Regions from separate parts of the Amycolatopsis sp. NPDC098790 genome, predicted to be linked through region 2. Evidence: predicted binding sites of a transcription regulator. Region 2 holds the regulator's gene; the other holds the start of a gene.
What was found. The regulator HspR, encoded in region 2, represses chaperone genes until heat shock. The targets are predictions, from matches to a motif close to ANNTTGAGTNNNNNNNACTCAANNT.
Positions count from the first base shown of each region.

Region 1: a site for HspR is predicted at 1,245-1,269, ahead of lon (endopeptidase La). Genes of this name have one in related genera too.

Region 1 covers NZ_JBIWAI010000001.1:489,905-497,269, reverse strand. Annotated here, with positions in the region: gene lon (endopeptidase La) at 1-1,230, opposite strand, end outside; gene ACIQWX_RS02560 (SAM-dependent methyltransferase) at 1,331-2,185, opposite strand; gene ACIQWX_RS02555 (GNAT family N-acetyltransferase) at 2,256-3,194, opposite strand; gene ACIQWX_RS02550 (putative bifunctional diguanylate cyclase/phosphodiesterase) at 3,432-6,077, shown strand; tRNA gene ACIQWX_RS02545 (tRNA-Thr) at 6,158-6,230, shown strand; tRNA gene ACIQWX_RS02540 (tRNA-Met) at 6,281-6,353, shown strand; gene rpmG (50S ribosomal protein L33) at 6,403-6,567, shown strand; gene ACIQWX_RS02530 (MaoC family dehydratase N-terminal domain-containing protein) at 6,648-7,097, shown strand; gene ACIQWX_RS02525 (MaoC family dehydratase) at 7,094-7,365, shown strand, end outside.
Region 2 covers NZ_JBIWAI010000001.1:1,333,371-1,340,735, reverse strand. Annotated here, with positions in the region: gene ACIQWX_RS06675 (ABC-F family ATP-binding cassette domain-containing protein) at 103-1,656, shown strand; gene ACIQWX_RS06670 (heat shock protein transcriptional repressor HspR) at 1,707-2,132, opposite strand; gene dnaJ (molecular chaperone DnaJ) at 2,138-3,319, opposite strand; gene grpE (nucleotide exchange factor GrpE) at 3,350-4,057, opposite strand; gene dnaK (molecular chaperone DnaK) at 4,054-5,925, opposite strand; gene ACIQWX_RS06650 (alpha/beta hydrolase) at 6,105-7,365, opposite strand, start outside.

The DNA of each region.
Region 1 (7,365 bases), 840 kb from region 2:
CGCGCCGACGTACGTGCGGCGGTGGCCGCGGATCTCCGCCTCGTCGCGGATGCCGCCCAGCGCCACCCGCACGAACTTGCGGCCCATCGCCTTCGCGACGGACTCACCGAGCGACGTCTTGCCGACCCCGGGAGGGCCCGCGAGGGCGAGCACGGCACCCGAACGCCGGCCACCGACCGGGCCGAGACCCGATTCAGCACGGCGCTTGCGCACGGCCAAGTACTCGATGATGCGTTCCTTGACGTCGTCGAGGCCGGCGTGGTCGGCGTCCAAAACCGCTCGCGCCGCGGCGATGTCGTAGACGTCCTCGGTGCGCTCGTTCCAGGGCAGCTCCAGGACGGTGTCCAGCCACGTGCGGATCCAGCCGCCCTCGGGGGACTGCTCGGACGTGCGGTCCAGCTTGTCCACTTCGGCCAGCGCGGCCTTCTTGACGGCGTCGGGCAGCTCGGCACCTTCGACGCGGGCGCGGTAGTCCGTCTCGTCGGCGGTTCCGTCGAGTTCGCCGAGCTCCTTGCGGATGGCTTCGAGCTGGCGGCGCAGCAGGAACTCCTTCTGCTGCTTCTCCATGCCCTCGGAGACGTCCTTGCGGATCGTCTCGGTCACCTCGAGCTCGGCCAGGTGCTCCTTGCTCCACTCGAGCGCCTTCTCCAGACGTGCGGTGACGTCCAGGGCGCCGAGCAGCTCGAGCTTCTGGTCGGTGGACAGGTACGGCGCGTTGCCGGACAGGTCGGCGACCGCGGAGGCGTCCTCGACCTGCTGGACGGCGTCGATCAGCTGCCAGCCGCCGCGCTGCTGGAGGATCGAGATGACGACGGCCTTGTACTCGGCCGCGAGCTTGGCGGTCTGGTCGTCCGTGGTCTCGGGGGCGTCCTCGGCGTGCACCCAGCGGGCGGCGCCGGGGCCGTCGGCGATCCGGCCGACGAGCGCGCGGGACGTGCCGCGCAGCAGGACGGCGGCCTTGCCGCCGGGCACGCGGCCGATGCGCTCGACCGTGGCGACGGTGCCGTACTCGGCGTACTCGCCGTGCACGCGCGGGACGATCAGGACCTCGGCCTTGGTGGCGCCGGTCGACCGGATGCCGGGGAACGACGCCTGGCTGGGGGTGTTGGCCTGGGCGGACTCCACCGCGGCGCGCGTCTCGGTGTCGCTGAGGTCGAGCGGGACGACCATGCCCGGCAGCACGACGTCGTCATCGAGCGGGAGCACGGGCAGGAGGCGGGTGTCGGACATGTGCACTCCTCGTGTAGTTGAGTCTGCCTAGCTCAACTCTCCGCTGGGTGCGTTTGTTTCCGATGGTGCGTTCGCCCACAGCGATCAGCGAAAGCGCAGGTCAGGCGCCTGGTTTGACCCCGATGCCACACCACGCGAACGGCCGCGCCTCGGCCTCCAGGGCGTTCAGCTTCCGGTCCGGCCGCCAGTCCGGCAGGTGCACGATGCCCGGCTCCATGATCTCCCAGTCACCGAACAGGGGCTCGATCTCGTCGCGGTCGCGCAGCCACACCGGGTTGCTCGTCTTGCGGTACTGCTCGACGAACCAGCGCAGCCCCGCCAGTGCCTCGCCCTCGCCGTCGCCCTCGCTCATCTGCGAGATCGCCAGCCAGCTGCCCGGCGCGAGCTTGTCGCGGTACGCCTTCAGGAGGCCGATCGGGTCGTCGTCCGGGCCGACGAAGTGCAGGACCGCCATCATCATCAGGCAGACCGGCTGCGAGAAGTCGATGAGCCGCTTCGTCTCTTCGGCGCGCAGCACGGCCTTCGCGTCGCGCATGTCCGCCTGGACGATGCCGGCCCAGTCCGTCGCCACCTCTTCTTCGAGGATCAGCGTCGCGTGCGCGACCGCGACCGGCTCGTAGTCGACGTACACGACCTTCGCGTCGTGGTCCTCGGGCAGCTCCGCCTCGACGACCTCGTGGGCGTTGCCCGCCGTCGGGACGCCGGACCCGAGGTCGATGAACTGGCGGATGCCGGCCCGCAGCGCCGCCCGGACCGCGCGGTTCATGAACTCGCGGTTCTGCTTCGAGCCGGGGCGCACGAGCGGCCACTGCTGCTCCATGCGCCTGCCGAACTCGCGGTCCACGGCCCAGTTCTGCGTGCCGCCCAGGTACCAGTCGTAGATCCGGGCCGCGGACGGCTTCTCGGTGTCGACGCCTTCGGGCGCTCTCGGCGCCGAATCGCGCTGGTCGGTCACTGCCGGCTCCCCTCGCTGCTCCCGGAGCCAGCCTATAAGGACGGACTCCCTGGGGTAAGCCGCCAGTCGTTCAGCGGACGGCGGGCCGGCGCTGCCAGTACGTCCACAGCGGGCGGTACCCCTGCGCGTACCAGAACGGCGTCGACAGCGGGTTCGCCGCCGCGTGGTGCAGGAGGACGACGTCGGCGCCCTCTTCGTCCAGGACGTGGTGGGCGTGCGCGGCCAGCGCGGTACCGACACCGGACGACCGCGCGGTCTCCGCGACGGCCAGCGACGACAGGTAGCCGACGCGCGAGGCGTTGACGCGGTCGCTGATCCAGCCGGTCTCGCCGGGGTGCTGGACGTTCACCATGCCGAGCGGACGCCCGTACAGCTCGGCGATCCACAGTGGCGGCTCCGGCCGGTTCAGCTGCTCGGCCAGGTCTTTGGCCATGATGTCCTCGACGCCCTTGCGGAAGTTGACCGTGCCGTACTGCGCGTCGAAGGTGTGCAGTTCCAGGCCGAGCGTGACGGCGGTTTCGAGGTCGCCGGGCTCGGCGCGGCGGATCTTGACGCCGGGCGTGCCGCGCGGGCCGGCCGGGATCATCCGGTCCGCCGGGCGGACCGCGATCACCCGCAGCGGGGCGAAGCCGTGATGCAGCATCTCGCGCGTGCCGGCGGCGTCGCGGCTCGCGCGCGGCACGATCGCCGCGGTCTCGGTGTCGCCGCGCTCGGCGACCGCGCGCAGATGTTCATCCCATCGAGTGAGCAGGGCGTCGAGGGCGCCGGCCGGGCGCGGGCCGGCCAGCTGGAGGTCGAGCCGGTGCTCGGTGACCGCCCGCCACGGCGCGTTGGGCGCGTCCTGGTCGACCTGGATGCGCGAGGCGAGGGCGGAGGCGGCGGAGTCACCCGTCGCGACCCCCAGCACCACGGCGTTTTCGGCCGCCTCGAAGGGAGAAGAACCGGGGAGCAGGGGATCCACCGCCGCGAGCCGGGCCGCGTGTTCGGTGGCTATCACGTCGCTGTGCATGGGTTCATTGAAGCGCTACCCGAGCTGTCGTGTGCACACGACCAACCCCTGCATTGCCACCCGATGTTTCACCCCTTGGTCCACGCAGGTCAGCGCCATCGAGGCATTGTTAACCCTGGGGTGATCTCCTACTGTCTCGAAAGGGACACGGGTACGCCCTACGGGGTACGGTATGGCCCTTGTCCACACCCGAAGTCACGGATCAGTACCGGTGGACAAGCCGGGAGGGAAGGTCGGATGCCGGACACCAACGCCCACGGCGACGCCGTAACGCAGGCGCAGCCCGGGCCGGGAGCCGCTTCCGGGACACCGCCCGTCTCCGCCGAAGCCCGCACCGACGAACGCCGGTTCCGCGCGTACACCTTCGCCGTCCTGAGCATCGGGCTCGTCGCCGCGTTCGCCGTCGGCTCGTGGCTGCCGTTCCACTGGGACAGCAGGCTCCTGTGGATCGGGCCGGTGCTCGCGGTCGCCTTCCTGCTCGCCGAACAGCTGGGCATCAACGTCGACGTCCGCAGCGGTATCTCGTGGACGATCTCGTTCACCGAAATCCCGCTCGTCATCGGGTTCTTCGTCGCGCCGTTCGAAGTCGTGCTCGCCGCGCACCTCGTCGCCGGCATCGGCACGCTGCTGGCGCGCAAGGTCGCCGGCCGCGTCCTCTACAACGCGGGCGCGTTCCTGCTGGAGATCACCGGCGCCTTCGGGGTCGCCGGGCTGGTGAAGGTCGCCGTCGGCGCCGGGGCGGGCGACAAGATCCCGTGGGTCGCCGCGCTGGCGGGCACCCTGACCGCGCCGCTGGTGAGCACGCTGCTCGCGCTGGCCGCGGTCCGCGTGCTGCGGCGCCGGATGCGGGTCAGCACCGCCGTCCGGCTCACCGCGCGGATCCTGGTCGTCGGGTTCGTCAACGCCTCCGTCGGCCTCTCCGGCTACCTCGTCATCTCGAACACGCCCAAGGCGTGGCCGCTGGTGCTCGCCGTGTTCCTCGGCCTGACCGCGCTCTACTGGGCCTACTCCGACCTGCTGCGCGAGCAGCGGGACATGGAAGCGCTGTCCGACGTCAGCCTGATGGTGGCCCGCTCGGGCCAGCAGGCCGCGGCGCGCCCGGCCAGCCGCGCGGACGAGCTCGTCGGCGGCGTCGACGTCCGCGAGTGGGCCACGATCGCCGAGCGCATCAAGGACCAGCTCGCGGCCGGCCGCGTCGTGCTGAGACTGCGGCTCGAACCGAAGGACGCCATGCGCGTCGTCGTCGCCGGCGACGACCTGCCGCCCGCCGACCCGGCCGCCGACGACCCGCTGCTGCGCCTGCCCGGCGCGCACGTCCGGCACTTCCGGATCACCGAAGCCAATCCCGACGTCCGCGCGGCGCTGCTCGACCGCGGCGCGCAGGAAGCGCTCGTCGTGCCGCTGCGCAGCGCGAACCAGCTGCTCGGCGTCGTCGAGGCGCACGACCGGCTGTCCCGCTGGCGCGGGTTCGGCAAGTACGACGTCCAGCTGCTCGGCACGATGGCCAGCCACCTGGCGACGTCGCTGGACAACCGGCGCCTGCTCGCGACCCTGCGCCACGACGCCTACCACGACCCGCTCACCGGGCACCTCAACCGGCCGGGCTTCCGGCAGGTGGCGAAGGAACCGTTGCGGGACTTCGCGAACGCCGTGGTGCTGCGGATCGACCTCGACGTCTTCTCGACGGTCAGCGACGCGCTGGGCTACGCGTGGGCCGACCGGATGGTGATCGCCGCCGGCCGCCGCATCCGCGACGCGCTCGGCCCCGACGTCCCGCTGGCCCGCCTCGAAGGCGCGTCGTTCGCGGCGCTGCTCGTCGGCTGCCCGCCGGAGGACGCGCACGCGGCGGCGGAACGGCTGCGCGAGGAGCTGTCGGCGCCGTACCCGGTGGACCGCCTGTCGGTCGAGGCGAACGCGATGATCGGCTACGCGACGACGACGCCCGAGGAGTCCGGCGACGTCGTCGACATCGAGGGCCTGCTCCAGCGCGCCGACGTGGCTGTTCGCGCTACCAAGGGCGGCGAAGAGGTCCGCGGCTACGTGCCGAGCATGGGCCAGATCTTCCTGCGGCGCTTCCAGATGGTCACGCAGTTCCGGCAGTCCCTGGAGGACGGCCAGGTCAGCGTGCACTACCAGCCGAAGATCACCCTGCCGAACCGCCAGGTGCAGGGCGTCGAGGCGCTGGTCCGCTGGGTGCACCCGGAGTTCGGCAGGCTCGGCCCGGACGAGTTCGTCCCGGCGATCGAGGCGGCCGGCCTGATCGGCGTCCTGACGGGGTTCGTGCTCGGCGAGGCGCTCAAGCGCTGCCGCAAGTGGCTCGACGAGGGCCTGCGGATCTCGGTGGCGGTCAACTTGTCGGTCCGCAACCTGGCCGACGAGGACTTCCCGAACAAGGTCGCCCGCGAGCTGGAGCACCACGGCATCCCGCCCGAGCTGCTGACGTTCGAGCTGACCGAGTCCGGCGTGATGTCCGACCCGCAGAAGGCGCTGCCGATCCTGCGTGAGCTGCACTCGCTGGGCATCACCTTGGCGGTGGACGACTTCGGCACGGGCTACTCGTCGCTGGCCTACCTGCGGCAGCTGCCGGTCGACCAGGTCAAGATCGACAAGAGCTTCGTCTTGGGCATGGGCACCGACCTGGGCGACCTCGCGGTGGTCCGGTCGATCGTCGAGCTGGGCCACTCGCTCGGCCTGACGGTGGTCGCGGAGGGCGTCGAGGAGGACGTGGCCCGCGACCAGCTGGAGGCGATGGGCTGCGACGTCGCCCAGGGCTACTTGATCTCGCGCCCGCTGCCGGAGGACCGCCTGGAGGCGTGGCTGCAGGCCCGCACGGCGCGCTCGCCGGGCCGCCACTCCGAGACCGTGCTTACGCTGCTGACCTGAGGTTTTGTGCTAACGGGACCCCGGTTGCACGGCCGGGTGACGGGGGTTGGTAATCTTTCCAAGTCCTCGCGAGAGGCCAGGCCCCTTTAGCTCAGTCGGCAGAGCGTCTCCATGGTAAGGAGAAGGTCTACGGTTCGATTCCGTAAAGGGGCTCTCGACCTCAGCCGCGTCACGCCTGCGTGTCGCGGCTTGGGTCATGTAAGGGCGGTGTAGCTCAGTTGGCAGAGCAAGCGGCTCATAATCGCTGTGTCGCCGGTTCAAGTCCGGCCACCGCTACGCGGTAACGACGGGGCTGGCCCCCGGACCTGAGAGAGAAGGAAACGCTGTGGCTGCCACCGACGTGCGACCCAAGATCACGCTGGCGTGCGAAGAGTGCAAGCACCGCAACTACATCACCAAGAAGAACCGGCGCAACAACCCGGATCGCCTGGAGATGAAGAAGTTCTGCCCGAACTGCGGTACGCACCGGACGCACAAGGAAACCCGCTGACCGCGTAGCGCGTTCGCACCAGCTTCGAAGAGCCGCCCTGGACCACCGGGGCGGCTCTTTGCTGTTGGTAGCCTCTCCGGGTGCCTTTGGACGAGTCGTTCACCGGGCGGGTGTACCCGCCGCAGACCAGCTACGAAGTGAGCCGCGAGAAGATCCGCGAGTTCGCCGACGCGATCGGGGACGAGAACCCGGTCTTCCGCGACCCTGAAGCCGCGAAGGCCGCCGGCCACCCGGACGTGATCGCCCCGCCGACGTTCATCACGATCGTCAACCTGGCGGCGATCAACGCGATCGTCACGGACCCCGAGCTGGGTCTCGACTACTCGCGCATGGTCCACGGAGACCAGCAGTTCAGCTACAGCCGCCCGGTCCGGGTGGGCGACCAGCTGCTGCTGACGACCCACATCGACAAGATCATGGCCCGAGCGGGCAACGACTTCATCAACTTGCGGGCGGAGATCGTGGACGCCGAGGGCGAGCACATCGCCACGACGAGGGCCCAGCTGGTGGTCCGGGGGGAGGCAGCGTGAACGTCGGCGACGAGCTGCCCGGAATCGAGGTCCGGGTGACAAGGGACCAGCTGGTCCGCTACGCGGGCGCGGCGATGGACTTCAACCCGATCCACTGGAACGAGGCCTTCGCGAAGGAAGTTGGACTCCCGGACGTGATCGCGCACGGGATGCTGACGATGGCCCTGGCGGGCAGGGTGGTGACGGACTGGCTGGGCAACCCGGCGAGGCTGATCGACCTGAGCGCCCGCTTCACGAGGCCGGTGGTGGTCCCCAACACGCCCGAGGG
Region 2 (7,365 bases):
GCGGCGGCGCACCGAACTCTCTTTTCCCTGCCCGCCGTTCCGGCCATCGCCGGGCGGCCGCTCTTGTGCTGCCCGGCTCCCACCAGAGCTGCGGAGCATCCCTTGAACCCCCTTGCGACCGAACACGCCCATCTGCGCGCGGACGGCGTCGGCGTCACGCTCGGCTCCCGCCGCGTCCTGCACGACGTGAGCGTCACCGTGTCGGCCCGGTCCCGGCTGGCCATCGTCGGCGAAAACGGGCGCGGCAAGACCACCCTGCTGCACGTCCTCGCCGGGCTGCGGACCCCCGACCACGGCACCGTCCACCGCACGGGCACGGTCGGCGTCGCCCGGCAGGCCCTGCCGTTCCGGTCCGGCGAAACCGTCGGCACGCTGACCACCGAAGCCCTTCGCGAAGCCCACGACGCCTTGCGAGCACTCGACGTGGCGGCGGTCCCCTTCGACGAAGACCGCTACGCCACGGCGCTCGAAGCGGCCACGCGCCTCGACGCGTGGGACGCCGAACGCCGCGTCGACGTCGCCCTCGAAGCCCTCGCCGCCTGCACCGATCGGAGCCGCGAACTGAGCACGCTGTCGGTCGGGCAGCGCTACCGCGTGCGGCTGGCCTGCCTGCTCGGCGCGCGGCACGACTTCCTGCTGCTCGACGAGCCAGGCAACCACCTCGACGCCGACGGTCTCGCGTTCCTCACCGCCCGCCTGCGCGGGCACGACGGCGGCGTCGCGCTGGTCAGCCACGACCGCGCACTGCTCGCCGACGTCGCTTCGGAGTTCCTCGACCTCGACCCCAGCCAGGACGGCCGCCCGCGCGTGTACGCCGGCGGGTACCAAGCCTGGCAGGACGGCCGCCGCCGCGACCGCGAGCGCTGGCTGCAGGAGTTCGAGGAGCAGCAGGACACGCACCGGCAGCTGACGCTCGCGGTGACGCAGGCCCGCGACCGGCTCAGCACGGGCTGGCGGCCGGACAAGGGCACTGGCCGTCACCAGCGCCAGTCACGCGCACCCGGCGTGGTCCAGGCGCTGAACCGGGAACGCGCGGCGTTGGAGGCGCACCGCGTGACGGTGCCGGAGCCGCCGTTGTCGTTGCGCTGGCCCGATTTCGGCACCAGCCCCCGCCGCTCGCTGGTCGACGTGCACGAGGTCGCCGTGGCCGGCCGCCTCCGGAGGCCGGTCACGCTGACGATCGCCCGGGGTGACCGGCTACTCGTGACGGGCGGCAACGGCACCGGCAAGTCGACGTTCCTGTCGGCCCTGACCGGCGAGCTGGCCCCGACGAGCGGCGCGGTCCGCCGGGCTCCCGACGCGCGGATCGCGTTGGTGGGCCAGGAAGTTCCGGCGTGGCCGGAGGAGCTGACGGCACGCCGGCTGTTCGAGCGCGAGGGTGTCCCGTTCTCGGCCATGGGCCTGCTCGACGCGGAGGCGGTGCGCACGCCGGTGGGCCGGATGTCCCAGGGCCAGCAGCGGCGGCTCGACCTGGCGTTGCGCCTGGCCGGGCGTCCGGACCTGCTGGTGTTCGACGAGCCGACCAACCACCTGTCGGCAACGCTGGTCGAGGAGCTGACGGAGGCGTTGCGGACCACCCCGGCCGCGGTGGTGGTGGCCACGCACGACCGCCGGATGCTGGCGGATCTGGCGACCTGGCCTCGATTGGAGCTGTGACGCAAGAAGGCCTCCCCGGTCGCCCGGGGAGGCCTTCTTCGCTCCAGCGGTCAGCGGCGCTTGGGCCGCCAGACCACCAGCGCGGTCTGCTGGTTGAGCGGGACCAGGTCCCGGCGGTAGGACGCGTGCGCGGCCGCCGCGGCCTGTTCCCCCGCGGCGTACGCCGCCGCCAGTTCCTCGGTGATCTCCGCGAGCCGGGCCCGCAGCGCGTCGACCTGGTTCTCCAGCTCGATGATGCGCTTGATGCCTGCCAGGTTCACACCGTCCTCTTGGGACAGACGTTGCACCTCGCGCAGCAGCGCGATGTCCCGCATCGAGTAGCGTCGCCCGCCACCGGCCGTGCGGCCCGGCGACACCAGGCCCTGCCGGTCGTACGTGCGCAGTGTCTGCGCGTGCATCCCGGCGAGCTGGGCCGCCACCGAGATGACGAACACCGGGGTCTCTTCGTCGCCCTCCTGCGGAATCCCGCCGAACATCCCACTCACCTGCCTTCGAGCAGCTCAGTGATCTCGGGCCGGGGGTCGTGCCCGGCCATCGACTCGGCGTACGCCTGCAGTGCCTCGCGCGCCTTGTCGTCCAGTTTGGCGGGAATCGCGGCCTGGAGGGTGACGAGCAGGTCACCTTGCGAACCGTCGCGCTTGGCGATGCCCTTGCCGCGCACGCGCAGTACCCGCCCGCTCGCCGTGCCCGGCGGCACCTTGAGCGAGACCTTGGCGTCCAGCGTCGGCACCGTGATCGTGGTGCCGAGCGTCAGCTCGGTGAAGTCCACCGGCACGGTGAGCGTCAGGTCGAGTGACTTCGGCTTGCGGCCGAACAACGCGTGCGGAGCCACGTGCACCCGGACGTACAAGTCGCCCGCCTGCGCGCCACCCCGGCCCGGTTCGCCCTGGCCCGCCAGCCGGATCCGCTGGTCGTCGTCGACGCCCGGCGGGATCCGGACGGTGAGCGTGCGGGTCCGCGTGCTGACCCCTTCGCCGCCGCACTCCGGGCACGGGTCGTCGATGATCTGCCCGCGGCCGCGGCAGTCGCGGCACGGCTCGGAGAACGCGAACGCGCCCTGGCTGCGGCTGACCAGCCCCGACCCGGAACAGGTCGGGCAGGTCCGCGGCGACGTGCCCGGCTTCGCGCCGTTGCCGCCGCACGTCGAACAGGTCGCCGGGCTCGACAGCCGCAGCGGCAGGGTCGCGCCCTTGACCGCCTCGGTGAAGTCGATCCGGACGTCGGTCTCGACGTCGGCACCGCGCTGCGGCCGGTTGGCCGTCGCGCCCGCCGACGCCCGGCCGCGGCCGAACAGCCCGCCGAGGATGTCGCCGAGCCCGCCGAAGCCGCCCTGCTGGCCGGCCCCGGCCTGGCCGAAGATGTCGCCCATGTCGAAGCCGCCGGCCCCGCCGCTGCCGCCGGGGAAGTTGAACCCGCCCCCGGCGCCGCCGAACAGGCGCCGCGCCTCGTCGTACTCCTTGCGCTTGCTCGCGTCGGAGAGCACGCCGTAGGCCTCGGAGACCGCCTTGAACTTCTGCTCCGCCTGCGCGTTGCCGGCGTTCGCGTCCGGGTGGTTCTCCTTGGCCAGCTTGCGGTAGGCCTTCTTGATCTCGTCCGCGGTGGCGTCGGAGGAGACGCCCAGCTCACGGTAGAAGTCCTTACCGATCCATTCCCGTGCGCTCATCGGGCGTCTCCTCCTCCCACTGGGTTCTTCTTACTGCTGCTGGTCATCGAGTCCGCCGCCGAGTGGCAGCTCGCCACCGACGGACGGGTCCACCGGGGCCGCGCCGGGCTCGTGGTCGGTCACGCCGACCAGCGCCGCCCGCAGTACGCGGTCCCCGAAGCGGTAGCCGCGGCGCATGACCACGGTGACCGTCGGTCCCGCCACGTCCGGCGAGGTGTTGTGCTGCACGGCCTCGTGGACGCTCGGGTCGAAGGCTTCGCCCTCGGAGCCGAACGACTCGAGACCCGCGCGCTGCAGGCCGCTGATCAGCTTGTCGCCGACCGCCTTGAACGCGCCGGTGAGGTCACCGTGCTGCTCGGCCCGCTCGAGGTCGTCGAGCAGCGGCAGCAGGTCGTTCACCACGGTCGCCTTCGCGCCGAGGACGACCGCCTCGCGGTCGCGCTCGACCCGCTTGCGGTAGTTGGCGTACTCCGCTTGCAGGCGCTGGAGGTCGGCGGTGCGCTCGGCCAGCTCCTTCTCGACGTCGGAGACGACCGACACCGAATCGTCCACAATGGACTCACCCAGCGAGGGGCCCGCGTGCTCCACGGGCGCCTCGTCGGGGTCCGGCGCGGCGTGGGCCGGACCGGGCGGGCGGACCTGCCCGGTCTGGGGGTCCACCCGACGCCGGTCCCGCACGACCACCGGCTCCTCGGGGCCGCGGCCCTGGTTCTCGGATTCGTCGTAGCTGTGGGTCACTTCTTCTCGTCCTCTTCGACGATCTCGGCGTCCACCACGTCATCGGCCTTGGCCTGGCCGCCGGCCGCACCGGCGTCCCCGGCCGCACCGGCACCCGCGGCGCCCTCGGCGCCCGGCTGAGCGGCGTTCGCGTTGGCGTACAGGGCGGTGCCCAGCTCCTGCGAAGCGGTGTTCAGCTTCTCGATCGACTCGCGGATCTTCGCCGAGTCGGTGCCCTTGAGCGCCTCGTTCGACTCGTCGATCGCGGACTTGACCTTGCCCTTGAGGTCCTCGGGCAGCTTGTCGTCGTTGTCCTTGAGGAACTTCTCGGTCTGGTAGACCAGCGTCTCGGCCTGGTTGCGGGTCTCGGCCTCTTCGCGGCGGGTCTTGTCCTCCTCGGCGTGCGCCTCGGCGTCCTTGACCATGCGCTCGATGTCGTCCTTCGGCAGCGCGGAGCCACCGGTGATCGTCATCGACTGCTCCTTGTTCGTGCCCAGGTCCTTCGCCAGGACGTGCACGATGCCGTTCGCGTCGATGTCGAAGGTGACCTCGATCTGCGGCACGCCACGCGGGGCGGGCGGGAGGCCGGTCAGCTCGAACATGCCGAGCTTCTTGTTGTGCGCGGCGATCTCGCGCTCACCCTGGAACACCTGGATCTGCACCGACGGCTGGTTGTCGTCCGCGGTGGAGAAGATCTCCGAGCGCTTGGTCGGGATCGTGGTGTTGCGCTCGATGAGCTTGGTGAACACGCCACCCTTGGTCTCGATGCCCAGCGACAGCGGGGTGACGTCCAGCAGCAGGACGTCCTTGACCTCGCCCTTCAGGACACCGGCCTGCAGCGCCGCGCCGACGGCGACGACCTCGTCCGGGTTCACGCCCTTGTTCGGCTCGCGGCCGCCGGTCAGCTCCTTGACCAGGTCCGACACGGCCGGCATGCGGGTGGAACCACCGACGAGCACGACGTGGTCGATGTCGCCGACGGCGATGCCCGCGTCGCGGATCACGTTGTTGAACGGGTTCCGGGTGCGCTCGAGCAGGTCCGAGGTGATCTTCTGGAACTCGGCGCGCGAGAGCTGCTCGTCGAGGAACAGCGGGTTCTTGTCGGCGTCGACCGTGATGTAGGGCAGGTTGATGCCGGCCGAGTTCGAGCTGGACAGCTCGATCTTCGCCTTCTCCGCCGCCTCGCGGATGCGCTGCAGCGCCATCTTGTCCTTGGTGAGGTCGATGCCGTTCGTGGCCTTGAACTTGTCGACCAGCCACTTGACGATGCGCTCGTCCCAGTCGTCACCACCGAGGTGGTTGTCACCGGAGGTCGCGCGGACCTCGACGACGCCCTCGCCGATCTCCAGCAGCGAGACGTCGAAGGTGCCACCACCGAGGTCGAAGACCAGGATGGTCTGCTCCTTCTCGCCCTTGTCCAGGCCGTACGCCAGCGCGGCGGCGGTCGGCTCGTTGACGATGCGGAGCACGTTCAGGCCGGCGATCTGGCCGGCTTCCTTGGTGGCCTGCCGCTGCGCGTCCTCGAAGTACGCCGGGACGGTGATCACCGCGTCGGTGATGGTCTCGCCCAAGTACGCCTCGGCGTCACGCTTGAGCTTCATCAGCACCCGGGCGCTGATCTCCTGCGACGTGTAGTTCTTGCCGTCGATCTCGGTCTTCCAGTCGGTGCCGATGTGCCGCTTCACGGACCGGATCGTCCGGTCGACGTTCGTCACGGCCTGGTTCTTCGCCGGCTGACCGGTCAGCACTTCGCCGTTCTTGGCGAAGGCGACGATCGAAGGGGTGGTCCGGGAGCCTTCCGAGTTGGCGATGACCGTCGGCTCGCCGCCCTCAAGGACGGCGACGACCGAGTTGGTCGTGCCGAGGTCGATGCCGACCGCTCGCGCCATGGTGCTTTCCTCCTGTGTAAGCCTGCTATGTTCGTGACCTGCACGTTCGCCACCGCCTTGAGCGGGGCCTTGGCAAGTTTAGTCGGGCCGTCGCGCACCTCGTCAAGTCGGACTTGAGTCGACTGCGCTCAACCTTCGTACCCAGCCTAACGAGGCACTCCGGGTTCTTGTTCCCGGGTTCACCGGCAGAGTTGGCGGGAACCGGGTGTGAGCCCGCTCACCAGGTAGTTCACCTCGGCTTCCCGGGCGCACGCGGAGTTGAACAGCCCCGTGTGGCCGTCGTCGGTGCGGGTGAGCAGGGCCGCGCCGTCGATGCTCGACGCCAAGGCGCGGGCCCAGGACAGCGGCGTCGCCGGGTCGTGAGCGCCGCCCACCACCAGGATCGGCGGGGCGCCGTGGACCGGGTGCGGCTGGGGCGGGTTCTTCGCCGGGACCGGCCAGCCCGTGCAGCCGCTGGTGAAGTCCCAGAACTCCGAGTACCGCCAGCTGTGCGGCGCCACCGCGCGAAGCAGCCCGGCCGTCAGTGCCATGTCGGCCGGCCCGGTGAACGGCGACGGGAAGTCGTGGCAGCCGATCGCCCGGTACGCCCCGTAGATCGGCGACAGAAACTGGTTTCGCTCGGTCAGCCCGCGCGCGTCCGGGAACTCGCCACCGGCCGCGGCCAGAGCCTTGCCCAGCGCCGGCCACTCCTCGCGGATGTAGAGGTGGTTGTAGACGCCCGCCGAGACCTCGTCGGCCGTCGCCGAGCGGCCCAGGTCGCCCGCCCACACCGCGCCGTGCGAGGCCCGGGCCACGACGTCGTCGTAGAAGCGGAGGACGTCCTGCCCGTGCAGGGCGCACTCGGCCGAGCCACGGCACCAGCCCGCGAACCGGACCAGCGCGTCCTCGGTCGCCGCCGCCTCCTCGAGGATCGCCTGACGCAGTGGCCGGGCGTGGTCGACGGCGCCGTCGAGCACCATCGTGCGCACCCGGTCGGGGTGCTTCGACGCGTAGACCGCGCCCAGCTCGGTGCCGTACGACAGGCCCAGCCACGAGATCTTCGGCTCGCCGAGCGCCACGCGGATCGTCTCGATGTCGTCGGCCGCGCTCTGCGTGTCCGCGTTCGCCAGCAACGGCCCGGTCCGGGCCACGCAGTCCTCGCCCGCCGCGCGGTTGTGCGCGACCAGCGCGTCGAAGCTCGCACGGGAAGCGGGGAACCGGTCCAGCGCCGGGTCGAAGAGCGTCCCGGGGTCGCACGTGATGCGCGGCGTGCTGAACCAGTCGCCGCGCGGGTCGAAGCCCACGACGTCGAACCGCTGCCGCAGCCGTGCGAGGTCCGGCGAAGCCAGCCCGCCGAACTGCACGAACCCGACGCCGGAGCCACCCGGCCCGCCGGGGTTCACCAGCAGCGAGCCGATCCGATGTGACGGATCGGCGGCCGGCAACCGCGCCAGCGCGAGC